3 regions of the Novosphingobium pentaromativorans US6-1 genome follow, and region 1 is predicted to be linked to each of the others. Evidence: riboswitches for the same ligand, from Rfam matches in the RefSeq annotation. Region 1 holds a riboswitch; each other region holds the start of a gene.
The links. Region 1 has a riboswitch for cobalamin ahead of JI59_RS16650 (HoxN/HupN/NixA family nickel/cobalt transporter). Riboswitches for the same ligand answer to the same signal wherever they lie in the genome.
Positions count from the first base shown of each region.

Region 2: it holds a riboswitch for cobalamin, as region 1 does, so the genes downstream of both, cobO (cob(I)yrinic acid a,c-diamide adenosyltransferase) here and JI59_RS16650 (HoxN/HupN/NixA family nickel/cobalt transporter) in region 1, are expected to answer to the same signal.
Region 3: it holds a riboswitch for cobalamin, as region 1 does, so the genes downstream of both, JI59_RS15090 (TonB-dependent receptor plug domain-containing protein) here and JI59_RS16650 (HoxN/HupN/NixA family nickel/cobalt transporter) in region 1, are expected to answer to the same signal.

Region 1 is NZ_CP009291.1:3,536,609-3,538,865, forward strand. It holds gene JI59_RS16645 (diaminopimelate decarboxylase) at 1-272, shown strand, start outside; cobalamin riboswitch at 369-625, shown strand; gene JI59_RS16650 (HoxN/HupN/NixA family nickel/cobalt transporter) at 808-1,854, shown strand; cobalamin riboswitch at 1,930-2,167, shown strand.
Region 2 is NZ_CP009291.1:716,943-719,199, reverse strand. It holds gene JI59_RS03240 (DUF1636 domain-containing protein) at 1-386, opposite strand, end outside; cobalamin riboswitch at 566-760, opposite strand; cobalamin riboswitch at 820-1,028, shown strand; gene cobO (cob(I)yrinic acid a,c-diamide adenosyltransferase) at 1,126-1,812, shown strand; gene ggt (gamma-glutamyltransferase) at 1,971-2,257, shown strand, end outside.
Region 3 is NZ_CP009291.1:3,229,202-3,231,458, forward strand. It holds gene JI59_RS15085 (cell wall hydrolase) at 1-1,017, opposite strand, end outside; cobalamin riboswitch at 1,213-1,409, shown strand; gene JI59_RS15090 (TonB-dependent receptor plug domain-containing protein) at 1,504-2,257, shown strand, end outside.

The DNA of each region.
Region 1 (2,257 bases):
GCGGGGGCTTCAATCTCCACCCGGAACCTGCTTTCTACGACCTGCCGTGCGAGCCGGTTCCCTGCCTGCTGCGCGGCGATGGATCGGCGCCGGGCGAGCGGGTGACGATTGCCGGCAATATCAACGAAGCGCTCGATATCTGGGCTGCCGACACGCTCCTTCCGCCCGTTGAGGAGGGGGACTTCATCGCCTTCCTCAATGCCGGGGGATACGGCTCGGCGATGAGTTCCAACCACTGCATGCGCGGCGCCTTTACCGAACGCGCCCTGTAGGCTGCGCGCCGCGCCGGGGCCGCGCGATTGCCGCAAACTTGCGATGGGCACTGCGAAATCGGGGTGTTATCAGCACCTTCGAATCGGTTTTTGCCGATTCCCATTGATCGCGCCGGTGCCCCGTAACAGGGGCTTAATCGGGAATGCGGTGCGGGGAAGGGATTGCCTTTCCCAAGTCCGCGGCTGTCCCTGCAACTGTAAGCGGATAGCGCGATGCACAGGGCTTTTCATGCGCCATGGGCGCCTGGGAAGCAGCCACTGGGCCGAATGCGGCATGCCGCGAAGGGCCTGGGAAGGCGTGCATCAAGCTGTGACCCGCGAGCCAGGAGACCTGCCGGCGTCTGGTCGCTCTTGCCCTGGTCCAGGGGATGGCCGCGGCACGGTGAACTCCGTCTGAGCGACGAACCTGCGGCCGGGGCCGCAGCGGAGCGGCGTGTCGACTGGCCCTGGCGTCCGGTTGCCTGCGCCTTCCGGCCGTTCGCCTGAGCGGTTCGTCCCGGCCTTGTCGCAAGACGCCGGAGGACGATTTCGCATCATGGCTCAATTGCCGCATTCTGTTCGACCCAACCTGCGCCGCCGGATAGGCTGGCTTTTCGGCCCGCTCGTGGCCGCCAATATCGCCGCCTGGATCTGGGCTTTCTCGCTGTTCCACGATCAGCCGCTCATGCTCGGCACGGCCCTGCTGGCATGGGGCCTGGGGCTGCGTCATGCCGTGGACGCGGACCATATCGCGGCCATCGACAACGTGACCCGCAAGCTGATGCAGGACGGTCAGCGCCCGATCGCAGTCGGCTTCTGGTTCGCCATCGGACATTCCGGCATCGTCACCATCGCGGCCATAGCCATTGCCCTGACGACGAGCGCACTGACGCAGTTCGAAAGTCTCAAGCAGGTCGGCGGTCTCGTCGCGACCTCGATCTCGGCGATCTTCCTGTTCTCGATTGCCGCCATGAACCTGATCATCCTGCGCAACGTGTGGAAGACCTTCGCCCATGTCCGTGCCGGGGGCGCCTATGTGGAGGAAGACCTCGACATGCTGCTGGGCAATCGCGGGCTGATGGCGCGCCTTTTCCGGCCGATGTTCCGCCTCATCACCCGCAGCTGGCACATGGCTCCGCTGGGCTTCCTGTTCGGGCTGGGTTTCGACACCGCGACCGAAGTGGCCATCCTGGGCCTTTCGGCGGGGCAGGCGGCGGACGGGCTCTCCATCGGCACGATCCTCGTCCTGCCGGTGCTTTTCGCCGTGGGCATGGCGCTGATCGATACCGCCGACGGCGTCGTCATGCTCGGCGCCTACGAGTGGGCTTTCGTCAAGCCGATCCGCAAGCTCTACTACAACATCACCATCACCCTGATTTCGGCGCTTGTCGCCATCGTCATCGGCGGGATCGAAACGGTCGCCCTGATCGGCGATAAGCTGGGCCTCACCGGCGGCCTGTTCGATATTGCCGGCGAACTGGGAGAGAACTTCAACAGCCTGGGGTTCGGCATCATCGGCCTTTTCGTGCTGTGCTGGCTCGCCAGCTTCGCGATCTACCGCTGGAAGCGCTTCGACGATATCGAAGTGCGCGTCTCGGCATGAGAACCGGTCCTTAGGCGATTGGCTTGGCGGTCGATCTGTTCTAGGGCCTCGCTTCGAAGCACGGATCGATTCTGTGCTTCGAATGATCGCGCCGGTGCCCCGAAAGGGGCTTAATCGGGAATGCGGTGCGGGAAGGTCTCTCCTTCCCAAAACCGCGGCTGTCCCTGCAACTGTGAGCGGATAGCGAGATGCACACGGTTCCCTTCCTCACGCGAAGGGCCGGCCACTGGATGAAGCCGCAAGGCGATCCGGGAAGGCGTGCATCAAGCAGTGACCCGCAAGCCAGGAGACCTGCCGGCGCACCGGTCGCTCTTGCCTTGATCCAGGGGATGGTCACGGCACGGTAATTCTTCCGTCTGAGCGACGAAGCTGTGCGGCTGGGGCTGCACGAACGCGCGGTAAC
Region 2 (2,257 bases), 1.2 Mb from region 1:
GGCGGGGTACGCGTGATAAAATGACCTTTCACGCCCTGCGGCCAGCTGCGGTAGGGAACGACGCCTTCCTCGCTTTCAGCATGTTGCGCAGCATAGCTGAGGATCGCGTGCGCGGCCTCGCGGTCTGCGGCGAAATCGCCGAGAACGTAACCGACCTTGCCCGGCGCGCGGACATGCACCGTGCAGAAACGCTTGCAGGCAAACAGGCACGGCATTTCCTGCACGGCGACCGCCGCCAGGGCCGGTTCTTCGGCCTGGACTTCGCGCATGGCCGAGGCAAGGCGCGCACCGCCCCGCTTGCCATGCTCATCCTCGCGCTCGGTCTCGGAATGGCGGCAGGTCGAGCAGACCACCACAGAAGCTTCAGCTTTCACGGCACGCAGCATCAACGCATCGCTCCAGAACACGGACGACAAATAGACATCAAGAGCATGTTCACGCTCCCTCCTTGCAAACGGCTCCAGCCCTGCCGGAAGCGAGACCGGCAAGACGATGACTGTCGTTGCGCGAGGGACGACCCCGCTTTGCGCAAGGCCCTCGAACACCCGGTGCGCCCTGCCCGGATGAAGAACGACTGCGGCAGGCAGGTCTCCTGGCTCACGGGTCAGCGCCGCTCCGGCCGCCTTCTCAGGACCGGCTTGGGGTCCCAATGGCGAAATGGCCGGATGGCTCGCCGCTTACAGTTGCAGGGGCAGCCCGGGACTTGCACCCGAATTCCCTTTTGATCCCCTTGCGGGGAACCTGTCGCAGCCCGGCAAGTATCGCGCAGTCATGCCCTTCGCAAGCGCAATATGCTTGCAGGCAGCCTTGCCCTGACCTATCCGCGAGGCCGTAACGGGTGCCCGCAAGGGCTTAATCGGGAAGTCCGGGCAGCGAAGTCTTCGCCGCATCTACGGCACTGCTCCCGCAACTGTGACCGGTGAGCGCATCGCCATTATGCCATTGAACGGGCACACCCTGTTCGAGAAGGCGGCGAAAGGCGCGGCGAACCGGAAAGTCAGGAAACCGGCCCGCTACCGTCGTTCCTTCGCGCGGGCGGGATGAACCGGGCGGACGAGGGCCTCGCATCCTGCGGGCAATCCCTTGGCAAACGACAATCGTGCGTGCGTCGAAGAGGAAACCCGAGTGAATGCCAGACTTGCCGGACTCTCCTTCGCCCCGCCGCATGCCACCCACGAGAGAGGCCAGACCGTTATGACCGATACCGAGAATCTCACCGAAGAAGACCGCCGCCACAAGGAACGGACCCGCAAGCTCAAGTCCTTAGTCGATGCGCGCATTGCTGCAGCCAGGATCGACAAGGGCCTGGTGCTCGTCCTTACCGGAAACGGCAAGGGCAAGTCCTCGAGCGCCTTCGGCATGGTGGCTCGCACGCTGGGCTACGGGCGCACGGCTGCGGTATTCCAGTTCATCAAGAGCAAGGTCGACGTGGGCGAACGCGCTTTCCTCTCCGTGCAGCCGGGCGTCACCTGGGAGAACTGCGGCGAGGGCTTCACCTGGGAAACCCAGAACCGCCAGCGCGACATTGCCGCTGCGCAGGCCGGGTGGACCAAGGCAAAGGCCGCGCTGGCCGATCCTGAGATCTCGCTCGTCGTGCTAGATGAACTGACGTACCTCATCAATTACGGCTACCTCACGCTGGAAGAAGTCCTTCCTGCGATCAGGAACCGGCCGGAGATGCAGCACGTGGTAATCACCGGGCGCGCGGCCCATGCCGAATTCATCGAACTGGCCGACACGGTAAGCAGGATCGGTGACGAGAAGCACGCTTTCCGCAATGGCATCAAGGCGCAGCCGGGGATCGACCTCTAGCCAACGGCAGCGCACTGCAAGCAGAAATGTCCTCGCCGCAAGGCCCTATACCTGCCGGACGGAACTGTTAGGTTCCGTCCCGGCGATCGCGCGAGTCCCTGACTGAAGGGGCCATCGCCGCGACAAGATCGATTGAAGCTACCCCGCGGAGAACCCTATTGCGCCGCCTTTTCCTGTCCGTCGGCCTTGCCGCACTGACACTGACGACCATTTCCCAGGCCAGCGTTTCCCAGGCCAGCGTTTCCCAGGCCAGTCCGCCCCCTGCAGCAACCGTCGAGCAGACCGCACGGGCCGAAGTACCGGAGCGGGAACAGGCCGGGTTTGCAAAGCATGCAATGGTCGCGGCGGCCAATCCCCTCGCTGTGAAGGCAGGGGTGGACGTGCTGCGCAAGGGCGGCTCGGCGGTCGACGCCGCAGTGGCGATCCAGGCGGTCCTCGGCCTTGT
Region 3 (2,257 bases), 310 kb from region 1:
CCCTTGTGCATCGAACTTGCGCTGGATCGCCACCGGATCGAGCGTGTCTGCCGCCGCCATGGTGGGCGAAGCGGTGTCGCGGGGGTGCGGTGCGGCTGCCGGTTCGCCGCCCAGGTAGGCGAAGCGGAAGGCGCCCGGGCGGCCCGCCGCGCCATGGAAACTGTAGAAGCGATGCGCCCCGATGGTGCCGAGGTATTCGAGGCTCGCAGCCCAGTAGGGATGGACCTGCACGGTGTGGTAATGCGTCGCCAGGCCGACCGGGGCATAGACGTAGCCCGTCAGCGCGGCGCGGGCGACCTGCATCGCCCGGTCCCAGAAATAGCGCGAAGGTTTGCGTGCGAGCGAGCCGTCGCAGGTGAACGAGAACTGGCAGCCGGTGGAGCGTTCCGATCCTTCGTAGACCACGCCGCACACGGTATTGGGATAGGCCGGGTGGGCCACCCGGTTGAGCACGACCTGCGCAACCGCACGCTGGCCGGCTTCGGCCTCGCTTGCGGCTTCATAGTATATGGCGGCGGTCATGCACTGCAGCGCGCGGGTGCGGTCGATGCCGCTGGCATCGATGGTGAGCGGGCGGGCAGGGGCGCGGGCTTCAGGGGCCGGTGCGTCCGCGTCCCCGGCGTCGGAATGGATGCCTTCGCCCACCTGCAGGGGCGCGGCTTCCTGTTCGAGGTAATAGAAGGCGGAGCCGGGAAAACTCGATCCGGCGCGCTCGAAGGGCATCGGCTCGGGGGTCTGCGCCTCGGCCGTGGCAGCGGCGATGGTGAAGCGGTCCCAGTGTCCCGGTGAGGCGAAGGCGGGCAGGGCGATGGCGGCAAGGCCTGCAGCGGCCACGCTCCAGCGCCGCTGCAGATGGGCGCGGTGCGCATGCCGGTTCCTGCGCCCGCGCTCGAACCGGGCCGCGAAGTCGCGCGGGCGCGCCTCGCTTTCGCCGATCAGGGCCATCAGGGCAGGTGGCTCGGTCACTCGGTTCCTTTCGCTCGCCTTGTCAAAGTGCGCACCGTCAATGTGCGCCACTTCAACGTGCGCCCCGTCAACGTGGCTCGTCGGCGCATCCTGCGCCTAACCCGCCTATCGATCCGGCGCATCCGCTCCGTGGTCGCCGTCCCGAAGCGACACACCGCCGCCTTGTAGCCTTAACCGGTAAACAAACCGGTTGCGCGGGCAGGTACTTGCGCGGCCGTGCTTGCAAAGCCTGCAACACCGCAGTATCCGCCCGGCCACGTCACGGGTTGTCCGGCTTGCCGGACCTAAGAGGGAAGCCGGTTCGATTCCGGCGCTGTCCCCGCAACTGTGACCGGGGAGTTCCGTCCCGATTGGCCACTGGCGTCTTGTCACAAGGATGCCGGGAAGGTGGGGCGGCGCTATGATCCGGGAGCCAGGAGACCTGCCAGTGATGGTCGTTCCGCGCCGGGCGGGTTGGACCGGAATGCAGCGAGTCATGCGCCGTGAAGGCGCGGCCTCAGCCACGAGCGACGCTTCGTTCAGGTTGGAGGTTTGTACGTGAAGTATCTGTATCTGCTCGGCACCGCGCTTGCCGTGTCCACACCCGCTCTTGTTTCCCCCGCTCTTGCCGATGAGGCCGATGTCGCGCCGTTCGTTCCGCTGGGCGACGCGATCACGGTGATCGCGACCGGCAGCGCGCTGCGCGTCGATCAGGCGGGGCAGCCCGTCAGCGTCGTCGGCAGCGAGGAGATCGATTCCATCCAGGGGCCGGACGTCGCCCGCGTGCTGGAGCGCCTGCCGGGCGTGACCTTCAGCCGTAACGGCAGCATCGGCGGGACGACGAGCCTGTTCGTGCGCGGCGCCAATTCCCAGCAGCTTCTGGTGCTGGTCGACGGCCTGCGCGTTGCGGACATTGCCGCGCCCAGCGGCGGGTTCGATTTCGGCAACCTGATGACCGGGCCGGTCGGCAGGGTCGAACTGCTGCGCGGTTCGAACTCGGTCGTCTGGGGATCGGAAGCCATCGGCGGCGTGCTGGCGATCACCAGCCGCGACGTCAACGGCGTCGAGGGCTCGGCAGAGTATGGCGCGCGCGACAGCTTCGACGGGCAGGTTTCGGCCGGGCTTTCCGGCGAGACTTACGGCGTCAACCTCAACGGCGGTTACATGCGCACCGATGGCATCAGCCAGGCGGCGTCCGGTACCGAGGCCGACGGCTTCAGGCAGTGGCGGGCCGGTGGCCGTGCCCACGTCGATCTGGTGCCGGGCCTTACCGCCAGCGTGGTGGGCCGCTTTACCGATGGCACGCTCGACC